Linked DNA regions of Aquitalea magnusonii. The main gene of each other region encodes a partner of the protein of the gene in region 2 in a complex. Links are inferred from orthologs where the notes say so. Each region holds a gene or a part of one and is shown on either strand. Other genes may lie near its edges. The genes, in order: tsaD and tsaE.

Region 1 (10,810 bases), 2.5 Mb from region 2 along the record:
CGACCTTGGTGCCAGGGGGAATCTGCACACCAAGCTGAGTCAGCATATTGGACAGAGACTGGCCGGTGAACGGTGAGGAGGTCACTTTGTCACCACTGCCATCCAGGCCCACCACCAGGCCATAACCCAGCAATTGGTTGGAACGCACACCGGCAATATTGGTAATGTCCTTCAGCCGTTCGGCGGCCGGCGCATGCGCCACTGCCAACATGCAGGCCAGGGCAAGCAGGAATTTTTTCATGATGTCATCCAGTCCGGTTCCGACCGTCAAATGGGAATGATGCTGAGGAAGAACTTGGCCAGCCAGCCCGGTTCGTTATACAGGCGGTTATTACCCTTGGTTTCCTGCTCGATGCGGGCATCCGCCACCTTGAGCGATGACACCGAACGATCTGCGGCAATATCACGCGGATTCACCACGCCGGACAGGCGGATGGATTCGGTATCGCCATTGATGCGCACCACCTTTTCCCCACTGACAATGAGATTGCCATTGGACAGCACTTCAATCACCGTCACGGTGATGGAACTGACAAAGGTAGTGGCTACCTGATTGGTGCCCTTGCCGGTATTGCTGGCCGAACCACTGCCATTGAACGAAGCGCCCAAACCCTTGGTCAGGCTGCCCGGAACGAAGGGAAGCTGCATGCCGCTGGAGATATTGTCAGTCAGCGCCGAGGAGCGGGTGGCGGTGGTTTGTTCCGACTGCGAGGTGGAAGATTTTTCCTGGATATTGATGGTGAGGGTGTCGCCAACCAGCGCAGGCATCTTGTCCTCAAACATGGCGCGATAGCTGCCCGCCTGGAAAATAGAGCCATTGGCCGGCAGGGTAGCAGCCTGCGGTTGCGGTCTGGCCGTCATCGGCAGGGTTACCAGAGGGGGCTCCTGGGCTGCACACCCCGCCAGCACAGCCAGCAGGCCCAGCACCATCCATTTCAGCATATTCATTTGCCCTCCTCCTGCATCGCATACCTGTCTGACACGCGATTCTAGCCCTTAATTGCACATCACAAAACTGCAGCACTCACCAGCAGACCATCAGCCAGACCACTGCCGGAGATCATCCGGCTTACATCTGTGTCAGTTTCTGCAGCATCTGGTCGGCGGTGGTGATGGCCTTGGAGTTCATCTCGAAAGAACGCTGCGCGGTAATCATGTTGACCAGCTCTTCGGTCACATTCACGTTGGAGCCTTCCAGAAACCCCTGTTTGATGATGCCGCGGCTGTCGGTACCCGGATCACCATCCTGCGGGTCGCCGGACGATGCACTTTGCAGGTAGAGGTTATTGCCCACACTCTCCAGCCCTTGCGGGTTGATGAAGGTGGTGAGCTGGATGGTGCCGGCGGTTTGCGGGGCCGGATTATTGGGCAGGAAATACTGCACGACACCAGCATTGGATACGGTGATCTGGGTGGCCGTACCCGGGATATTGATATTCGGGTTCAGTTGATAGCCATCGGAGGTGACAATATCCCCATTGGAGTTGCGCTTGAACTCGCCATCGCGGGTGTATGCCGTGGTGCCATCCGGACGCAGGATGCGGAAGAAACCATCACCGGTGATGGCCCAGTCCAGCGGCTGGCTGCTTTGCGTCATATTGCCCTGGGTGAAGTTTTTGGCGGTTGCCACGGCGGTGGCACCCGTACCAACCTGCAAGCCGGTGGGAGTGGTGCTGCCATCAGCCAACTGCGCCCCCGGTTGACGCAGGGTCTGATAATACAGGTCTTCGAAAATTGCGCGCCCGCGCTTGAAACCAACAGTATTGACGTTGGCCAGGTTGTTGGAAATCACATCCAGGTTGAACTGGCTGGAATCCATCCCGGTCTTGGCAACATAAAGCGCACGCATCATGGCGGTATTTCCTCAGTATTCTTGTCTGTTATCTGTTTGGTGAATGCAGCGCTCAACCCATGCTCAGCAACTGGGTGGCTTTCTGATCGTTCTGATCGGCGTTCTGCATCAGTTTGATGTTCAGGTCGTATTGGCGGCCATGGGAAATCATCTGCACCAGGCTTTCCACCGCATTCACATTGCTGGCTTCCAGCGTTTCCGGCACCAGCTTGACATTGGTGTCGGCGGTGGCGGTATCACCATTATTCATGCGAAACAAGCCATCCGGGCCTTTGTAGACTTCCTTGTTGCCGGGATTGACCAGCTTGATCTGGCCCAGCAACTGCGGGGTGCGGTCAGTGCCATTGAGCGGCACACCGATTACCGAGCCATCCTGTCCCAACTGCACCTGATAGCCGGTGGGCACCGTGATCGGACCGCCATCCCCCATGATGGGCAGGCCGCTACGGGTGCGCATCATGCCATTGGCGTCCAGCACATAGCCACCATCGCGTGTGTAAGCCTCATTGCCATCGGAAGCCTGCACCGCAAAGAAACCGGGGGAACCCAGGGCAAAGTCGCTGGGGCTGCCGGTATGCATCAGACTGCCCTGGCTCATGTCATGGCCAATGGTGTTGTCCACCACATAGGTACGGGTGGGAGCACCCGGCCCGACTACCGGCAGGGCGCGGAAAGACGCCAGATCGGCCTTGAAGGCGTTGGTATTGGCATTGGACAGATTATTGGCCGTGGTTGCCTGCTGCAAATCGATATGCTTGGCGCCGGTCATGGCCAGGTACAGCATCTTATCCATTGATTCCCCGCTTCCTCAGGCTGCTTTGCTCAGTCTTGTTTTATTGCTTACAGGTTGATGATGGTCTGCATCAGGGTGTCTTCGGTCTTGATAGTCTGCGCATTGGCCTGGTAGAAGCGCTGCGCGGTAATCATGTTGACCAGCTCTGCCGTCAAATCGACGTTGGAATCCTCCAGCGCCTGCGACTGCACGGTACCGGCATTACCCGAGCCTGGCGCATTGTAGGCCGGCACACCCGACTGCAGGGTCTGCTGCCAGCGGTTGCCACCTTCGTTTTGCAGGCCTTGCGAGTTGGTAAAGGTAGCCAGCGCCACCTGCCCGATGATCTTGTTCTGACCATTGGAGAAGCTGGCCATGATATTGCCGTGGGTATCGATATTCATGCTGCTCAGGGTACCTGGCGCATAACCATCCACGGTTTCGGTCGGGGTGCCGGAGGCCTGGGCAGTTTGGGTAGAGCCGGTATAGTCGACAGTGAAGTTAAGCGGCGTAGAAGATCCATTAGGACTTGTCGCGGTATAGCTGACACTGAACGGCGCGATCGTGGTGGGCGGAGTGGTAGATGTGGTAGTGATCAGATTACCCGAGGTGTCGTAGTTCATGGTGTAGGTATTGGGCGTAGTGGCCGGATTACCGTCCACATAGGCCGTTACCGTCCACGGCGTACCGGTGGCAGTGGGCGTACCCTTGACGTAGTACAGGGTCAGATTGTGCTGGTTGCCCAGGCTGTCATACACCTGTGCGGCATTGGACCAGTTGAAGGTCTTGGTATTGGTGGGGTCCAGCGGCGTCACCGTAGGGGTGCTCAGGCGGGAATCCAGATTGACCCCCATGGTGACCTTGGTGGTGGCGGCCGGCGAAATCAGGTTGGTTTGCAGTTTCAGGTCGGTCACCGGGCCTTGGGTCACCACGCCGTTATTGGCCATCCAGCCTTGCAGGCGGTCATTGCCATTGACGATGTAGCCATCCTTGTCCACCTGGAACTGGCCATTACGGGTGTAGGCCAGCGAACCGGTGGAAGATGTGGGGTTTTGCCGCACAATGAAAAAACCATTGTTGTTGATGGCCAGATCAAGGCTGCGACCAGTCGGGGTAATGTTGCCGGCACTGAAGGACTGGGTTACCGCGCTCACCTGCGAGCCGATACCGGAACTAGTACTGGCCACACCATAAAAGCTGGTGGAAAACAGATCGCTGAACTCGGTACGCGAACTCTTAAAGCCAACGGTGCTGGCATTGGACACGTTATTGCCAATGGTATCCAACTGCGAGGACGCCGAATTCAGACCGCTCAGACCTTGTTGAAAACCCATATTGCTACTCCCCGAAACCTGATTGCACTAATGACCTGGATTTAAGATAGCTGTGCCACATTGGCCAGACCGACGCTGGTGCCGTCTTTCATGATCAGCTGCGGCGTACCGCTGGCCCAGCTCACTGCTGTCACCGCCTGATTGGCATAAGGCGTGGCGGTAACTGCCGTGGTGCTGGCACTGGTGGCCTGGGCGCTGAAGGTGTACTTGCCGCTGGGCAACTGGTTGCCATTGGCATCCTTGCCATCCCAGTCGAAGGTATTCAGGCCATTGCTGGGGCTCTTCACCGTGAGGGTGTCCACCACCGTGCCATTGGCATCCTTGATGCTGACGGTGTAATCGGTTGCCGCGCCGCTGAGATTCACCGCCCCTTGCACCGAGCTGCCGCTGCTAAGGTTGAGCGCATTGCCAGGCACCAGCGCCTGCTTGCCTATCATGGTGGCAGCCATCATCGACTGGTTGGCCGCTTGCGACTGCACCAGGCTCTGCATCGAGGTGTTCAGCGTCTGCATGCCGGATACCTGGCTGATCTGCGCCATCTGGCTGGTGATCTGGCTGTTATCCATCGGATTCATCGGGTCCTGTGCCTGCAACTGGGTAACCAGCAGTTTCAGGAAGCGGTCCTGAATACCTTTGGCACTGGTGTCGTTGTTGGCATTGGTGGAAGTAGTGGAACTGGTGCCACTGCTGCTGGAGCTGCCGTTGAGTACTGCATACGGATTGGACGAGGAATTAACCGAGCTGGTCATGGCGCTGGCCTTTCATCACTGCCCCAGCTGCAGGGTTTTCTGCAGGAGGGTTTTGGCGGTATTCATCATTTCCACATTGGTCTGATACGAGCGCGAGGCGGAAATCATGTCGGACATTTCCTCGACCGGATTGACGTTGGGCATGTTGACATAGCCCTTCTCGTCCGCCAGAGGATTGCTGGGGTCATACTTCAGGCGCGGCGGCGTCTGATCTTCCACGATGGAAGTCACGCGCACCCCCGCCACCTGCGGCTGGGATGCTGTCACCGGCAGCGCGGTAAACACCACATGGCGGCCCTTGTAGGGCTGCCCGGTGGAGCTGGTGGCGCTTTCCGCGTTGGCGATATTACTGGCCACCACGTTAAGTCGCATCGACTGGGCGGTGAGCGCGGAACCGGAAATGGCAAAGATATTGGCAAGAGACATGCTTACTGACCTCCACCGGTAATGGCGGTATTCAGACTGGAAATACGCTTGCTCAGGAAAGTGAGCGTGGACTGGTATTGCAGTGCGTTATCCGCAAAAGCCGCACGCTCCACGTCCATATCCACGGTGTTACCGTCCAGGCTTTGCTGTACTGCATTGCGATACTGCACGGCGGGCTTGCCGGCGGCACCGGCGGCATCGCCCGGCAAGTGGCGCGCATCGGTTACATTCAAGGCCAGCTTGTTCTGACTGCCTTGTGCCGACTGCAGCGCCTGCTTGAAGTCGAAATCCACCGCTTTGTAATTGGGGGTGTCGGCATTGGCAATATTGCTGGCAATGACTTCCTGGCGGTATGCGCGCAGATTCAGCGCCCGCTGCTGAAAATCGAACTCCTTGCCAATCTTGTCCAACATGACCGTTTCTCCCTGAATGCGTCCCGATCATTAGCAGGAATCATGCCAGCCGCAGCAATCCGCCTAGAAGCCTGATTTTATTGATGGCGCAAGCCGGTCACACCCTGCGCCCCCCCGCGCCAGCCAGCCTGGGCGGCAAGTTTTGCCGCTGTGCCACCGCGGCTGCCGCCAGCGGCAAAAACAAGACCGCCGCTACCTGATGGCAGCGGCGGTCTTGTGTTACCGAACCGGACACCGGGGGAGCCGGGAGCAGGCATCAGCTCTCACGCAGCTCGAAGTCGTGGGTGATGTCGGCGGTCTTGCCCAGCATGATGGAGGCCGAGCAGTATTTTTCTGCCGACAGCTTGATGGCACGCTCCACCACTTCCGGCTTCAGTTCGCGGCCAGTCACCACAAAGTGGAAATGAATCTTGGTGAACACCTTGGGTTCGGTATCCGCGCGCTCGGCTTCCATTTCCACCCAGCAGTCGGTCACTTGCTGGCGCGACTTTTTCAGGATGGAAATCACGTCATAACTGGTACAGCCGGCGGTTCCCAGCAACAGCAGTTCCATCGGCCGCGGGCCCAGATTACGGCCACCACCTTCCGGCGCACCGTCCATCACCACCGCATGGCCACTGCCGCTTTCGCCCATGAAACACACGCCATCCACCCATTTGAGTCTTGCTTTCACTACCTGTCCCTTCCTGATTTTGTTGCGCGCCAGAAGCGCCGATCGGCACAGACTATCATTCCAGATTTGGGCAGACAAAGATTAGCCGGTAAAATGGAAAGATTGCCCCGTTATAAAGCCATCATGCTGGTACTTGGAATCGAATCATCGTGCGACGAAACCGGCGTTGCACTGTACGACCTCACGGCGGGCCTAGTTGCCCACCAACTGCATACGCAAATGGCCATGCACGCCGAATACGGTGGCGTGGTGCCCGAGCTGGCCAGCCGCGACCATATCCGCCGCGTCATCCCGCTCACCGAAGCCTGCCTGGCCGATGCCGGTAAAACCCTGGCCGATGTGGATGCCATTGCCTACACCCAGGGCCCCGGCCTTGGCGGTGCGCTGATGGTGGGAGCCAGCGTGGCCAATGCGCTGGCCTTTGGCCTGAACATTCCGGTAATCGGCGTGCATCATCTGGAAGGCCATTTGCTGTCGCCGCTGCTGGCCGACCCGCGCCCGGACTTTCCCTTCATTGCCTTGCTGGTTTCCGGCGGCCACACCCAGCTGATGGCAGTGCATGGCATCGGCCAGTATGAAGTGCTGGGTGAAACGCTGGACGATGCCGCGGGCGAAGCCTTCGACAAGACAGCAAAGCTGCTGGGCCTGCCCTACCCCGGCGGCCCGCTGCTGTCACGGCTGGCCGAAGAAGGCGACCCGACTCGCTTCAATCTGCCCCGCCCCATGCTGCACAGCGACAATCTGGACATGAGCTTCTCCGGCCTGAAAACCGCCGTGCTCACCCTGAGCAAGCAAGTGGAAGCCGAACACGGCCAGATTGACGAGCAAACCCGCAAGGACATTTGCCGCGCCTTTCAGGAAGCCATTGTCGAGGTGCTGGTCAGCAAGTCGCTCAAGGCGCTGAAACAGACCGGCATGAAAAAGCTGGTGGTGGCCGGTGGCGTGGGTGCCAACAAGCAGTTGCGTGCCGCGCTGGATCAGGCCGCCAGCCGTCGCAAGCTGCAGGTGTACTACCCGCCACTGGCACTGTGTACCGACAACGGCGCGATGATTGCCTTTGCCGGTGCCATGCGGCTGCGGCATGCCACCGCACCGGGTGGCTATTCCATCAAACCACGCTGGGACCTGTCCGCCCTCCCCGCTGCTTAATACCGCGTCGGCACAGCGCGCTGTGCCGCGCAGAAACCCAATATGATCCAACTGAAAAACCTCAGCCTGCGTCGCGGGCTGAAAGACTTGCTGATCGACGCCAGCCTCACCCTCAACCCCGGCTACAAGACCGGCCTGGTCGGTGCCAACGGCGTGGGCAAGTCCAGCCTGTTTGCCCTGCTCAAGGGTGAATTGCACGCCGATGCCGGCGATGCCGACATTCCCAAGCAATGGGTGATGGCGCACGTAGCGCAGGAAACCCCGGCGCTGGATACCGCCGCCATCGACTATGTGCTGGATGGCGATCAGGAATTGCGCCAACTGGAAGCCGAACTGGCCGCCGCCGAGGCGCGTGATGACGGCAGTGCCATTGGTCATCTGCATGGCGAGCTGGCACGCATTGAAGCCTATTCCGCCCCGGCCCGTGCCGCCAAACTGCTGACCGGCCTGGGCTTTGCCGTGGAAGCGCACCGCAACCCGGTGAAGAGTTTCTCCGGTGGCTGGCGCATGCGGCTGAACCTGGCCCAGGCGCTGATGTGCCGCTCCGACCTGCTGCTGCTGGACGAGCCCACCAACCACCTGGACCTGGAAACCGTGCTGTGGCTGGAAGACTGGCTGCAAAGCTATCCGGGCACCTTGCTGATCATCTCGCACGACCGCGACTTCCTGGACAGCATCTGCAGCCATATTGCCGAAGTGGCCAACCAGACCCTGACGCTCTACACCGGCAATTACAGCCAGTTTGAAACCATGCGGGCGGAAAAGCTGGCGCGCCAGCAGGGCGAATATGACAAGCAGCAACGCCAGATCGCCCATCTGGAATCCTTCATCACCCGTTTCAAGGCCAAGGCCAGCAAGGCAAGGCAGGCGCAAAGCCGGGTGAAGGCACTGGAAAAGCTGGAGCGCATTGCCCCGGCCCACGTCGCCTCGCCGTTTGATTTTCACTTCGACAGCCCGGACAACCTGCCCAACCCGCTGCTGCGGCTGGACAAGGTGGATATCGGCTATGGCAGCAGCACCATACTGCGCGGGCTGTCGCTGTCAGTGGAAGCCGGCAGCCGCATCGGCCTCTTGGGGGTGAACGGTGCCGGTAAATCCACGCTGGTGAAACTGCTGGCGGGCGACCTGCCGCAGCAAGCTGGCGAGGTAATCAAGGCGCAAACGCTGAAGATTGGCTATTTCGCCCAGCACCAGCTGGAAACCCTGCGCGAGGATGAATCGCCATTGCAGCACATGCAGCGGCTGGCCCCGACGGTGCGCGAGCTGGAACTACGCAGCTTTCTGGGCGGTTTCAACTTCCGCGGCGACAGCGCCACCGATCTGGTCGGCCCGATGTCCGGTGGCGAAAAAGCCCGTCTGGCGCTGGCGATGATTGTGTGGCAAAAGCCCAATCTCTTGCTGCTGGACGAACCCACCAACCACCTGGACCTGGAAATGCGCCATGCGCTGACACTGGCCTTGCAGGACTTCTCCGGCGCGCTGATTGTGGTATCGCACGACCGCAGTCTGCTGGAATCCACCACCGACCTGTTCTGGCTGGTCAGCGATGGCACGGTCAAGCCGTTTGATGGTGATCTGGAAGACTACCGTCAGTGGCGTCTGGCCCAACTGGCCGAAGGCAACAAGCCATCCAGCGGCGACGCCCAGTCGGTCAACCGCAAGGAACAAAAGCGCCAGGAAGCCGAAGCCCGCCAGAAACTGGCGCAGCTGAAAAAGCCGCTGCTGAGCAAACTGGCCAAGCTGGAAAAGCAGTTGGAGCAACTGAGCGGCGAGAAAAACCAGCTGGATGCCTTCATGTCCGGTGAAGATGCCTATAGCGATGCCAACAAGGCAAAACTGGCCGAAGCCGTCAAACGGCTGGGCGTGGTCAGCAGCGAACTGGCGCAGGTGGAGGAAGACTGGATGCTGCTGCAAGAAGAGCTGGAAGCGCTGGAAAGCAGCACACAGGCCGACTGAAACCGTTAACGGTCAAGGGTTGTGGCCAGTTGGCCATGGCCACGCCCTTGCAGCGGGCCGCAATTATCCACAGCAATCAGCGGATAACTCTGTGGATAAGTACTGAACAAATAAAAAAAGTCTTTTGCCGTGAGCCACTTGCTGGCGCTGCCTAGAAAAAAGGCAAAACTGCACAAATTGGCCATGGATTCACTGCAGATACCAAGAATGTAATATTCAGAATCAACAAGCCATCGCAAATTGTTGTTTTTATTGAGTTATATATTATTTTTATCGAAGCTTAGCTGATGTTATTCTGAATAAAAATACCAAAAGCATATAACCTTGCATCCTGCAATTCACAGTGACCGTCAGCAAGCCGATCAGGCAAGTAACTTGCCCGGATTCATGATGCAGTTGGGATCAAATACCGCCTTGACCCCACGCATCAGGGCAATCTCCTCTGCCGAACGCGTTACCCCCAGATAATCGCGCTTGAGCAAGCCCACGCCATGCTCGGCTGACATGCTGCCGGCAAACTCCGCCACCAGCGCAAACACCTGGCCGTTCACCTGCTCGCAGGCATGACGAAAATCCTCTAGCGCCCAACTGGCCGGTTTCAACACATTGATGTGCAGATTGCCATCGCCGATATGGCCATACCACAGCACCTCGAAGTCCGGGTAATCACGCGCCAGCACGCCTTGCAAACGCGCCACGAATTGCGGCAGCCGGCTCAGCACCACCGAGATGTCATTCTTGTACGGCGTATACGGCGTGATGGCGGCGCTGATGCCCTCGCGCAAGCGCCACAAGGACTTGGCCTGCTGCTGCGACTGGGCAATGACGCCATCACACACCCAGCCTTGCTCCAGGCAAGCAGAAAACACCTGCAAGACAGCTTCTTCCTGCGACTGGACTGCGGTTTCCAGCTCCAGCAATACATAGAAAGGCTGACGTTCAGCCAGCGGCGCTGTTGCCTGCTGGGCAGCCAGCACATGGGTCAGCGCCAGATCAGAAAAGAATTCGAAAGCCTGCAGCGTCAGCGCGCTGCGGAAGGCGTGAAACACCGCCATGATGTCTGCCAGCCTGGGCAAGGCCAGCAATAGCACCGTGGTGGCCGGTGGCAGATCGGTCAGGCGCATGGTGGCCTCCACCACCAGCCCCAGCGTGCCTTCCGAGCCGATGAACAGGTGGCGGAAGTCGTAGCCGGCATTGTTCTTGGCAAGGCCCAGATTGCACTCCAGTACCTCACCGCTACCGCTCACCGCCGTAAGGCCAGCCACCCACTCCCGCGTCATGCCATAGCGCACCACCCGGATACCGCCTGCATTGGTGGCGATATTGCCGCCGATCTGGCTGGAGCCACTGGAGGCAAAGTCCACCGGGTAATACAGGCCGTGGTCGGCAGCAAACTGCTGCAAGGCGGCGGTGATCACCCCGGCCTGGCAGCGCACGGTGCGCGCCAGCGGGTCAAAACCGTCAATGCGGTTCATGCGCTCCAGCG
Region 2 (10,807 bases):
AACGGGCAGGACAGGCCGATCTTGGCCATGGCTTCCTTGAAGCGGCCACGGTCTTCCGCCTTGTCGATGGCGTCTTCGGTGGCACCGATCAGCTCGACATTGTACTTTTCCAGCACGCCGTGCTTGGCCAGGTCCAGCGCACAGTTCAGTGCGGTCTGACCGCCCATGGTGGGCAAGATGGCGTCCGGGCGTTCCTTGGCAATGATTTTTTCCAGAACCGGCCAGGTGATGGGTTCGATGTAGGTGACATCGGCCATGTTCGGGTCAGTCATGATGGTGGCCGGATTGGAGTTCACCAGGATGACTTTGTAACCTTCTTCACGCAGGGCCTTGCAGGCCTGGGCGCCGGAGTAGTCAAACTCGCAGGCCTGGCCAATCACAATGGGGCCAGCGCCGATGATGAGAATACTCTTGAGGTCGGTACGTTTCGGCATGTTATCGCTCAGTCAATTTCAATTGTTCAGTTCAGGCTGGCTGCCGCCAGTTTGGCCCCGAAGCCCAGAAACAGCGCGCCCACTCCGCCAGACATGGCAGAGGACAGTTTGCGGCGGCGGCGGAAGGCTTCGGCCAGTCTTGCGCCGGACACGATGATGGTGGCCAGATACAGGGCACTGCACAACTGCAGCAGCGTGCCCAGCACAAGAAAGGTCAGCACCGGGTGCGGATAGGCCGGGTCGACGAATTGCACGAAGAAGGACACGAAGAACAAGATGGCCTTGGGGTTCATCAGGCTGATGACCAGTGCCTTGACGAAGGGACGGCTGGCGTCCACTTCGCGGCGGGCTTCCGACGCAGCGGCTTCCCCGTGGGAAGCATTGCGCCAGGCACGCCAGGCACCACGCAGCATCTGCAGCCCCAGCCAGGTCAGGTAAGCACCACCGGCGTACTTGACCACGGCAAACAGGGCCGGATTGGCCTTGAGCACCCCTGCCGCCCCTGTGGCGGCCAGCGTCATCAGGATGGCATCACCGGTAAATACCCCGCAGGCACCCACAAAGCCGCGACGGATGCCGCGTTGTGCCGCCACCGACAGCACATACATGGAGTTAGGGCCTGGCAGCAGCACGATGATGATGGTGCCGATCAGGTAGGTGGTGATATCGGTAATGCCCAGCATGCTTGTTCTCCGTTCTGGTCCGTTTACTTCGCCTGGCTCATCGCCGTGATGAAGCGGTCAAACAGATAGGCCACATCTTCCGGGCCGGGGCTCGCTTCCGGGTGACCCTGGAAGGAGAAGGCCGGGCGGTCGGTCAGCGCAATACCCTGCACGGTCTGGTCGAACAGGCTGCGATGGGTCACGCGCACATTGGCCGGCAGGGTGGATTCGTCCACCTGGAAGCCGTGGTTCTGGCTGGTGATCATCACGCGGCCGCTGTCCAGATCCTGCACCGGGTGGTTGGCACCGTGGTGGCCGAACTTCATCTTGCTGGTCTTGGCACCGGTGGCCAGGCCCAGCAACTGGTGACCCAGACAGATGCCGAATACCGGCAGACGGGTTTCCAGGATTTCGCGGATGGCAGTGATGGCGTAGTCACACGGTTCCGGATCGCCAGGGCCGTTGGACAGGAACACACCATCCGGCTGCAGTGCCAGCACGTCCTTGGCCGGGGTCTGGGCCGGCACCACGGTCAGCTTGCAGCCACGTTCGGCCAGCATGCGCAGGATGTTGTGCTTCACGCCGAAGTCGTAAGCCACCACATGGAACGGGGTTTGGGCCTGTTCGCTGTAGCCGCTGCCCAGTTTCCATTCGCCCAGCTTCCACTGGTAGGACGCGGTGCAGCTGACTACTTTGGCCAGATCCTGACCGGCCATGGAACCGAAACCGCGTGCCAGTTCCAGTGCGCGGGCTTCGTCCAGATCGGCACCGGCCATGATGCAGCCGGCCTGTGCGCCCTTTTCGCGCAGAATGCGGGTGAGGCGACGGGTGTCGATATCGGCAATGGCCACGACATTGTTCTTGGCCAGGTAGTCGGACAGCGAATCTTCCGCGCGGAAGTTGCTGTGCAGCAGCGGCAGATCACGAATGATCAGACCGGATGCGAAAACGGCGCGGGATTCGGTATCTTCCGAATTCGCGCCGACATTACCGATGTGGGGATAAGTCAGGGTGACGATTTGTTTGGTGTAGGAGGGATCGGTGAGGATTTCCTGATACCCGGTCATGGCGGTATTGAATACCACTTCGCCGACCGTATGGCCGGTGGCTCCGATGGCACTGCCCTTGAAGAGGGTACCGTCAGCCAAGACGAGGATCGCTGGTACGGTTGACACTGACTAGCTCCTGTTGCGTTTCGCTTGTATGTTTTTGCGGATTTTTATGTGAATAACGGGACACGACGTTTTGCGCCTGTCCCGTTTGGTTAAACCTTACCATCATACCGCTTTCGGCCAGTTGAAACAAGTCACAAGCACCTGTTTTTGCATCACTTCCTGATTTGTCCTGCCTTGTTTCCAATACTTTTACATAAAGAAACAGCCACCCGCAGGTGGCTGTTCAGCACCATAAAACGCAAGATCAAAACAGGGTATCGTCCAGCTCCAGCACGCTGTCAGCCCCATCCACAATGGCTGCAGCCAGGCCGCCAACCTGCGGCAGCAGGTGCTCGGCAAAGAAGCGGGCGGTGGTGATCTTGGCCTTGAGGAAATCTTCGTCCACACCATCTTCACCCAGCTTTTCGCGTGCGATCAGCGCGGCGCGGCCCAGCTGCCAGCCACCCAGCACAATGCCCATCAGCTTGAGGAAAGGTACCGAACCGGCGGCCGCCAGCTGCGGCTGCGTGCCAAAGCTGCCCAGGATGAAGGCAACGCAGCGCTCAGCCTCGGCAGCAGCCTGCTGCAGATTGTGCGCCATGCTGGCATAACCGGCAGCCGCCAGCTTGTCGGCAGTCGCTCGTGCTTCTTCCAGCAGCGCACGGGCCGTGGCGCCGCCCTCGCTGAAGGTTTTGCGGCCAATCAGGTCCAGCGCCTGAATGCCAGTGGTGCCTTCATAAATGGCGGTGATGCGGGCATCGCGGTAGTACTGTGCCACACCGGTTTCTTCGATGAAGCCCATGCCGCCATGCACTTGCACCGCCAGGCTGGTCAGCTCGTTGGCCTGCTCGGTATTCCAGCCCTTGACGATGGGGATGAGGAAGTTCACCAGCGCCTGATTGCGCGCAGCTTCGCTGGCCACCGGGTGGCGCGAGGCGCGGTCCAGTGCCGCAGCGGTGTAGAAGGCCAAGGCACGCTGGGCTTCGATCTGGCTGCGCATGGTCATCAGCATGCGACGGATATCCGGGTGCTTGATGATGGCCACACCAGCCGGGTCGGGCGAGCCGATGGCGCGGCTTTGCACGCGGTCACGCGCATACTCGACCGCCTTCTGGTAAGCGCGCTCGGATACCGACATGCCTTCCACCCCCACCCCGAGACGGGCGTGGTTCATCATGGTGAACATATAGCCCAGACCCTTGTTGGCCTCGCCCACCAGGTAGCCGGCCGCACCACCGTTATCGCCAAAGCTCATCACCGCTGTCGGGCTGCCATGAATGCCCAGCTTGTGTTCCAGCGAGACGCAACGCACATCGTTACGCGCACCCAGGCTGCCATCGGCATTGACCAGGTACTTGGGCACGATGAACAGGGAAATACCCTTCACCCCGGCCGGTGCATCCGGCAGGCGGGCCAGCACCAGATGGACGATGTTGTCGGCCATGTCGTGCTCACCCCAGGTGATGAAAATCTTCTGGCCGGTCACCAGATAGCTGCCATCCTCCTGCGGTACGGCACGGGAGCGCACCTGGGCCAGGTCAGAACCGGCTTGCGGCTCGGTCAGGTTCATGGTGCCGGTCCATTCGCCACTGGACATGCGCGGCAGGTAAACTGCCTTGAGTTCTTCCGAGGCATGGTGGTGAATGGCCTCTACCGCGCCCAGCGTCAGCAGCGGGGCCAGCGAGAAGGCCAGATTGGAGGAGCACCACATTTCTTCGGCGGCAATGGCCACCAGGGCCGGCATGCCCTGCCCGCCAAAATCAGCCGGAGCACGCAGGCCCACCCAGCCCGACTCCACATATTGCTGCCAGGCGTCCTTGAAACCGGGAGCGGCGGTCACTTCGCCGTCCTTCAGCGTGGCACCCTTGTCACCCTGCTTGTTGATGGGTGCCAACACGCCTTCGGCAAACTTGGCGGCTTCTTCCAGAATGGCATCCACCAGTTCTACCGAGCAGTCTTCATAACCCGGCAGGCTGCACACCGAGGTCAGTTCGGCCAATTCATTCAGTACAAAACGGATTTCCTTGACTGGCGCGTTATAGATCATGAATCTCTCCTCATTCTTGCTGCACAACAATCGTCGTAGATATGAAAAAACCGGCACGCCGTCTACCTGATGCATGAGCACGCCCTCCCGTCACCTGGTAACGGGAAAGCTGGCTCCTCCACGAAGCAGACCGGTCGTTGCCGGTTGTTTTTTGTTTTGATCCGGCGGCTATCTTGCCTGCTCGGATGGGGAGGGTGTCCCCTCCCCGCACACCATTACTTGGACAGCTCGGCCAGCAGTTCCGGCACCACGGTGAACAGGTCACCGACGATGCCGTAATCGGCTACCTGGAAGATCGGCGCTTCTTCGTCCTTGTTGATCGCTACGATCACCTTGGAGTCCTTCATGCCGGCCAGATGCTGGATGGCACCGGAAATGCCCACGGCGAAGTACAGTTGCGGCGCAACCACCTTGCCGGTCTGGCCAACCTGGTAGTCGTTCGGTGCGTAGCCGGCGTCAACCGCAGCGCGGGAAGCACCCACGGCAGCACCCAGCTTGTCAGCCAGCGGCTCGATCACGGACTTGAACTGCTCTTCCGAGCCCAGCGCACGACCACCGGATACGATGATCTTGGCAGCGCCCAGTTCCGGACGGTCAGACTTGGTCAGCTCCTGGCCGACAAAGCTGGACAGTTGCGGATCAGCAGCCACGGCAACGCTTTCCACGGCGGCACTGCCGCCCTGAGCTGCTGCGTCAAACGCAGTGGTACGTACGGTGATCACCTTGATGGCATCTGCCGACTGTACGGTGGCCAGCACGTTGCCGGCATACACCGGGCGCACGAAGGTGTCAGCGGATTCGATGGCGGTGATTTCGGAAATCTGTGCCACATCCAGCAAGGCAGCCACGCGCGGCAGCAGGTTCTTGCCAAAGGAGCTGGCCGGAGCCAGTACATGGCTGTAGCCCTTGGCCACTTCCACCACCAGGGCAGACAGCGATTCGGCCAGGCCGTGCGCGTACTGGGCGGCATCAGCCAGCAGTACCTTGGCCACACCGGCCACGCTCTTGGCCGCATCGGCAGCGGCAGCGGCGTTGTGACCGGCCACCAGTACGTGTACTTCGCCCAGCTTGGCAGCGGCAGTTACGGTATTCAGGGTGCCTGCTTTCAGGCTCTGGTTGTCGTGTTCAGCGATAACGAGAATGGCCATGGCTTACAGCACCTTTGCGTCGTTTTTCAGTTTGGCTACCAGCTCGGCAGCGTTGGCTACCTTGATGCCGGCAGAGCGCTTGGCCGGTTCGGCCACTTTCAGCGTTTTCAGGCGCGGCGTGACATCCACTCCCAGATCGGCCGGGCTGGTCTTGTCCAGCGGCTTCTTCTTGGCGGCCATGATGTTGGGCAGCTTGATGAAGCGCGGCTCGTTCAGGCGCAGGTCGGCGGTCACCACGGCCGGCAGACGCAGCTTGACGGTTTCCAGGCCACCGTCGATTTCGCGGATCACGTCCACGGTTTCGGCAGCGACATCCACCTTGGAGGCGAAAGTGCCTTGTGCCCAGCCCAGCAAGGCAGCAGCCATCTGGCCGGTCTGGTTGGCATCATCGTCAATGGCTTGCTTGCCAACGATCAGCAGTTGCGGTTGTTCCTTGTCAGCAACCGCCTTGAGCAGCTTGGCCACGGCCAGGGGCTGCAGTTCGGTTTCGGTTTCCACCAGGATGGCGCGGTCGGCACCCATGGCCAGGGCGGTGCGCAGGGTTTCCTCGCACTGCTTGACACCCATGGACACGACTACGATTTCGCTGGCCTTGCCGGCTTCTTTCAAACGCACGGCCTCTTCAACGGCAATTTCGTCAAAGGGGTTCATCGACATCTTGACGTTGGCCACATCGACATCGGACCCGTCAGCCTTCACGCGGACCTTCACGTTGTAATCGACAACGCGTTTAACAGCGACTAGAACTTTCATATTCCTCCAGCGAATAGCTCTCTGGGTTAATCGAACTCGGAAAGGGACTTGCTACCGTGGTGTTTCCCGATTATGCCCCAACGCCATTTCAAACGAGCGTTTGGTTGAATTTTCATGTGTGGCACGTAGCAAAAAAACAACTGATTGCAGATACTACGTCATTTCCGCTTAATTTGCATTTCGTCTGCTGCATGGCACAATGCAGTGCAGCAATTTCAACGTCATAGCCGGAGAAACATGCATGACAGTCTACTTTGAAGACATCAAGGTCGGCGATTCAGCCGAGTACGCCAAAACCATTACCGAAGCCGATATCCTGATGTTTGCAGCCGTCTCCGGTGATGACAACCCGGTACATATCAACCAGGAATACGCCGAGACCACCCCGTTCCAGACCCGCATTGCCCACGGCATGCTGACCGCCAGCCTGATCTCCACCGTGGTGGGCACCAAGTTGCCCGGCAACGGCACCATCTACCTGTCGCAATCCACCCGCTTCAAGGCACCGGTACGCATTGGCCAGACTGTCACCGCCCGCGCCACCGTGGTGGAAATTTTCCCCGAGAAAAAGCGCGTCAAGCTGGCCACCCAATGCCTGGTGCAAGGCAAGGTGATTCTGGATGGCGAATCGCTGGTCATTGCCCCGTCCCGCCCCGCATGACCATGGCCGCCACGCTACGCATCCAGCCCTTGACTGACGAAGCAGGCAAGGTCACCGAACCGGAGCTGCTGGCGCGCTGTAGCGCTTTGCATCGCCAGTTGCGGCCCATGCTGCCAGAGCATGGCCACAGTTATGCGGCAAAAATGCAACGTGTCTGTGCTTTTGGTGCCCGCATGGTGGTGGCGCTGGATACCGATGGCACCCCGCTGGGGCTGGCACTGTACCGGGTATATGAAAATACCTACGAGGACCTGCGGCTTTATATTGACGACCTGGTCAGTGACGAAGCACATCGCTCACGCGGCATCGGCAGCCTGTTGCTGGACTGGTGTGCAACAGAAGCCCGTCGGCTGGGATGCGGTTTCCAGGTGCTCGATTCCGGCACCTGGCGCACGGAAGCCCACCGTCTGTACTTCCGCAAAGGTTTCAGCATCACGTCCTTTCATTTCACCAAACCACTGAACTGAAGCGCTTGCGCGGAAACAAACCTGGCACAACAGCCCACACCAAAGGGAGCACAACGCTCCCTTTTTCTATTCATCCAGTTGCCGCAAGCGCTGCTGCTGCAAGGCCCAGCGCACTGGCTCGGCCACCAGTTCATCCGGGTAATCCAGCCGCTGCTGCAACGCAAGCACGATCTGCGGATCATACGGCGCATTACCCAAACCCACGGCCAGATTGGAGAGCCATTTGGCATAGCCGATACGGTATATCGGGCTGCCGGCCAGCTTTTCCTTGAACATGGCCTCGCTCCAGCCAAACAACTCCAGCAGGCTGACCTGATCCAGACCGTGACGCACAGCAAAATCCGGCTCCACCGTATTGACGGCAAAGCGGTTCCACGGACAGGTCAACTGACAATCATCACAACCATAGACACGGTTGCCAATCATGGAACGAAACTCAGGCGGTATGGCCGTTTTCAACTCGATGGTGAGATAGGAGATGCAGCGCCGCGCATCCACCTTATACGGCGCAGTGATGGCCTGGGTCGGACAGATATCGATACAACGGGTGCAACGGCCGCAATGACCTTCTTCTGCAGGATCGGCAGGCAAGGGCAGATCAGTAAACAACTCTCCCAGGAAAAACAGCGAACCTTGTTCGCGGTTTAACAGCAAGGTGTGCTTGCCGCGCCAGCCCAGCCCGGACTGCGCAGCCAGCGCCACTTCGGCCACCGGCGCACTATCGGTAAACACGCGGTAGCCAAACGGACCGATGTGCTCGGCCACCTTGTCCGCCAGCTTCTGCAAGCGTGCGCGCAACACCTTGTGATAATCCCGTCCCAAGGCATAGCGTGACAGATAGGCAAGGCGGCCATCCGCCAGCACCTCTTCGCTGGCCTGCGCCTGCGCCGGCCAGTAAGGCAGACGCACGCTGACAATGGACAGGGTGCCGGGTACCAGGTCCGCCGGTTTGACCCGCAGGCTGCCATGCCGGGCCATGTAATCCATCTGGCCATGACAGCCCTCGTCCAGCCAGGCTTGCAACTGAGCCTCGGCCTGTGGCGGCAGCGCGGCCTTGCTGATCCGGGCTGCGGCAAAACCCAAATCTTGCGCCCAGGCTTTGATTTGCCCGGCCAATTCGGGATAATCCAGTTTTTGATAGGATTTCTCAGTCATATGGTCATGGATGATACCAGCGTTCGCAGTGGCAACCTGTCCGATGAATCGGCAACCCTTGCGCTTGGCGCAAGCATGGCTGACGCCCTGCAGGCGGGCGTGGTCCTGTTTCTGCAGGGCGATCTGGGCGCAGGAAAAACCACATTTACCCGTGGCCTGCTGGCTGGACTGGCCTATCATGGCAAGGTGAAAAGCCCCACCTACACCCTGGTGGAAAGCTATCCGCTTGCTCACTTCACCGTCCACCATTTTGACCTGTATCGTTTTGCCGACCCGGAAGAATGGGATGACGCCGGTTTCCGTGATTATTTTGGAGCGGACAGCATTTGTCTGGTTGAATGGCCGGACAAGGCTGGCGGATTGCTTCCGCCGCCCGATCTGACACTGGAACTTGAAGTCAGCGGCACAGGTCGCACGTATCGTTTAACTGCAAGAACAGAAACCGGACAGTCATGCCTGACTCGACTTTCGATCCCACCCGCCGCCGTCTGCTAGGCGCAGCGGCCGCCACCTTCCTGCTCAGTGTCAGCAAACTTGGCTTTGCCGGCAGCAGTCAGGTGGTTGCCATCCGCATCTGGCCCGCCTCCAGCTATACCCGCATCACACTGGAAGCCAGTGATGCCATCAAGTTCAGACAGTTCACCATCAGTAATCCCGATCGACTGGTGATTGACCTGGAAGGCGTGCAGCTCAACAGCGTGCTCAAGGATATCAGCAGCCAGATTGCTGATGCCGATCCGTATATCAAGACAGCCCGCGCCGGGCAATTCAGTCCGGATACCGTCCGCCTGGTGCTGGAACTCAAAACCGATGTCAAACCGCAGGCTTTCACCCTCAATCCGGTGGCGGAGTACAAACACCGTCTGGTGATCGACCTCTACCCCTCCAGTGGCGCACAAGATGACCCGCTGATGGCTTTGCTCGACGATTACAACAAGGGCAAGCTCACCGAGCCGCCGCCACAGGTAAAGCCGAAGAAAAACGACAGCAACCGCCCCATCGTGGTGATGCTGGACCCAGGCCATGGCGGTGAGGACCCGGGCGCCATCGGCATGAATGGCACCCGCGAGAAAGACATCGTGTTACGCATAGGCAAACAGTTGAAACGCATGATTGATGCCGAGCGCAATATGAAGGCCTTCATGACACGGGAAGAAGACATTTTCATCCCGCTGGGAGTCCGGGTAGCCAAGGCACGCAAGCTGAATGCGGACTTGTTCATCTCCATCCATGCCGATGCTGCGCCCAACCGTAGCGCCCGTGGTTCTTCGGTATTTGCCTTGTCCGAGAAAGGTGCTTCCAGTGCTTTTGCCAAAACTATGGCGCAATCGGAAAACAGCTCGGACCTGATTGGCGGAGTGAAGATTGCCAGCAAGGACAAATTCCTGGCGCATACCCTGCTAGACCTGACCCAGACCGCCACCATCAATGACAGCCTGAAACTGGGCAAGATCATGCTGGGCAAGGTAGGTAGCCTGAACAAGCTGCACAGCGCCCAGGTGGAACAAGCCGGTTTTGCGGTACTCAAGGCACCAGACATTCCATCCATCCTGGTGGAAACTGCCTTCATCAGCAATCCGGAAGAAGAGCAACGCCTGCTGGACAGCGACTTCCAGCAACAGATGGCGGGTTCTATCCTGAGTGGCGTGAAAACCTACTTCACCCAGGGTGCCGCGCTGGCTGCTCGGGCCTGAACCATAGCTGCTCGGCATGAAAAAGCCCGCTTAGGCGGGCTTTTTCACATTTTGATCAGCGGTAACGGGCAGGGTCGACCTCGCTATCAGGGCTTTCCTCGACAGCAGGCACACGGTAGGTTTCATTCGCCCACTCGCCCAGATCAATCATCTTGCAGCGTTCGCTGCAAAAAGGGCGATACAGACTGGCAGGCTCCCACCTCACGGCAGTGCCACAGGTGGGGCAGGCAACGGTACGGACAGCTTGGGACATGGCACTCAGAACTTGCAGTTGGTCAGGGTAAACTCAACATCCGACTCGGTCTGGCGCGGCCGGCTTTCTCCGGTAACCGCACTGACAAAACGAACATTGATCGCATATTTATTGGCAGAAAGCTCGGGCAGGACATTGAGCGCCGGATCGTAAGCAATGCATATCATCTGTACCACCTTGCCGCCGGACATCTGCTGGAATGCACCATTGCGTGCAACATAATGGTGGGTCTTGCCACTATCGCGCAGCAGGTGCAACAGGATGCGGGCAGCTTCAGCAGTCGGCATCAGCGGGGCCGCCCAGCGACGCATGTCACGCCGACGTTCTTCCGCCGGCTTTTGCTGCCACAGGTAGTAGGATGGCAGATCGAACTGGCAAG

What was found.
Region 1: the proteins of tsaE (region 2) and tsaD are in contact, whole or in part, in a crystal structure (PDB 6N9A), measured with the Thermotoga maritima proteins. The link is inferred for Aquitalea magnusonii from one-to-one orthologs. Residues at the interface, in WP_004082108.1 of Thermotoga maritima: Leu37, Gly38, Lys46, Lys57, Val59, Lys60, Ser61, Thr63, Phe64, Thr65, Leu66, Met67, Val69, Pro71, Tyr82, Arg83, Leu84, Asp86, Asp88, Phe89, Asp93, Ile128, Asp130, Glu131, Arg134; in WP_004082750.1 of Thermotoga maritima: Cys10, Asp11, Arg49, His50, Leu82, Gly84, Gly135, Gly136, Glu154, Thr155, Leu156, Asp157, Asp158, Ser159, Glu162, Asp165, Lys166, Arg169, Leu170, Tyr175, Lys213, Thr214, Leu217, Tyr218, Gln221, Arg222, Asn324.

Annotation. Positions count from the first base shown.
Region 1 is NZ_AP018823.1:2,592,291-2,603,100, forward strand. Bases 5,398-8,355 are described here. They hold tsaD (tRNA (adenosine(37)-N6)-threonylcarbamoyltransferase complex transferase subunit TsaD), read left to right. Parts: upstream 5,398-6,342; coding sequence 6,343-7,368; downstream 7,369-8,355. Other genes in these bases: flgB (flagellar basal body rod protein FlgB), read right to left, coding at 5,398-5,546; DLM_RS12335 (OsmC family protein), read right to left, coding at 5,803-6,219; DLM_RS12345 (ATP-binding cassette domain-containing protein), read left to right, coding at 7,411-8,355. Outside these bases: DLM_RS12295 (flagellar basal body P-ring protein FlgI), read right to left, coding at 1-241; DLM_RS12300 (flagellar basal body L-ring protein FlgH), read right to left, coding at 268-948; flagellar basal-body rod protein FlgG, read right to left, coding at 1,070-1,852; DLM_RS12310 (flagellar basal body rod protein FlgF), read right to left, coding at 1,905-2,645; flagellar hook protein FlgE, read right to left, coding at 2,693-3,958; DLM_RS12320 (flagellar hook assembly protein FlgD), read right to left, coding at 4,000-4,707; flagellar basal body rod protein FlgC, read right to left, coding at 4,723-5,133; more of flgB, read right to left, coding at 5,136-5,397; more of DLM_RS12345, read left to right, coding at 8,356-9,324; DLM_RS12355 (FAD-binding oxidoreductase), read right to left, coding at 9,687-10,810.
Region 2 is NZ_AP018823.1:83,147-93,953, reverse strand. Bases 7,277-10,231 are described here. They hold tsaE (tRNA (adenosine(37)-N6)-threonylcarbamoyltransferase complex ATPase subunit type 1 TsaE), read left to right. Parts: upstream 7,277-8,487; coding sequence 8,488-8,976; downstream 8,977-10,231. Other genes in these bases: yacG (DNA gyrase inhibitor YacG), read right to left, coding at 10,231-10,231; DLM_RS00445 (N-acetylmuramoyl-L-alanine amidase), read left to right, coding at 8,934-10,175; queG (tRNA epoxyqueuosine(34) reductase QueG), read right to left, coding at 7,393-8,481; DLM_RS00460 (GNAT family N-acetyltransferase), read left to right, coding at 7,277-7,326. Also shown: carB (carbamoyl-phosphate synthase large subunit), read right to left, coding at 1-434; leucine efflux protein LeuE, read right to left, coding at 461-1,117; carA (glutamine-hydrolyzing carbamoyl-phosphate synthase small subunit), read right to left, coding at 1,141-2,271; DLM_RS00480 (acyl-CoA dehydrogenase), read right to left, coding at 2,516-4,297; DLM_RS00475 (electron transfer flavoprotein subunit alpha/FixB family protein), read right to left, coding at 4,513-5,445; DLM_RS00470 (electron transfer flavoprotein subunit beta/FixA family protein), read right to left, coding at 5,449-6,198; DLM_RS00465 (MaoC family dehydratase), read left to right, coding at 6,440-6,859; more of DLM_RS00460, read left to right, coding at 6,862-7,276; more of yacG, read right to left, coding at 10,232-10,428; cell division protein ZapD, read right to left, coding at 10,434-10,807. UniProt on the Escherichia coli protein: Required for the formation of a threonylcarbamoyl group on adenosine at position 37 (t(6)A37) in tRNAs that read codons beginning with adenine.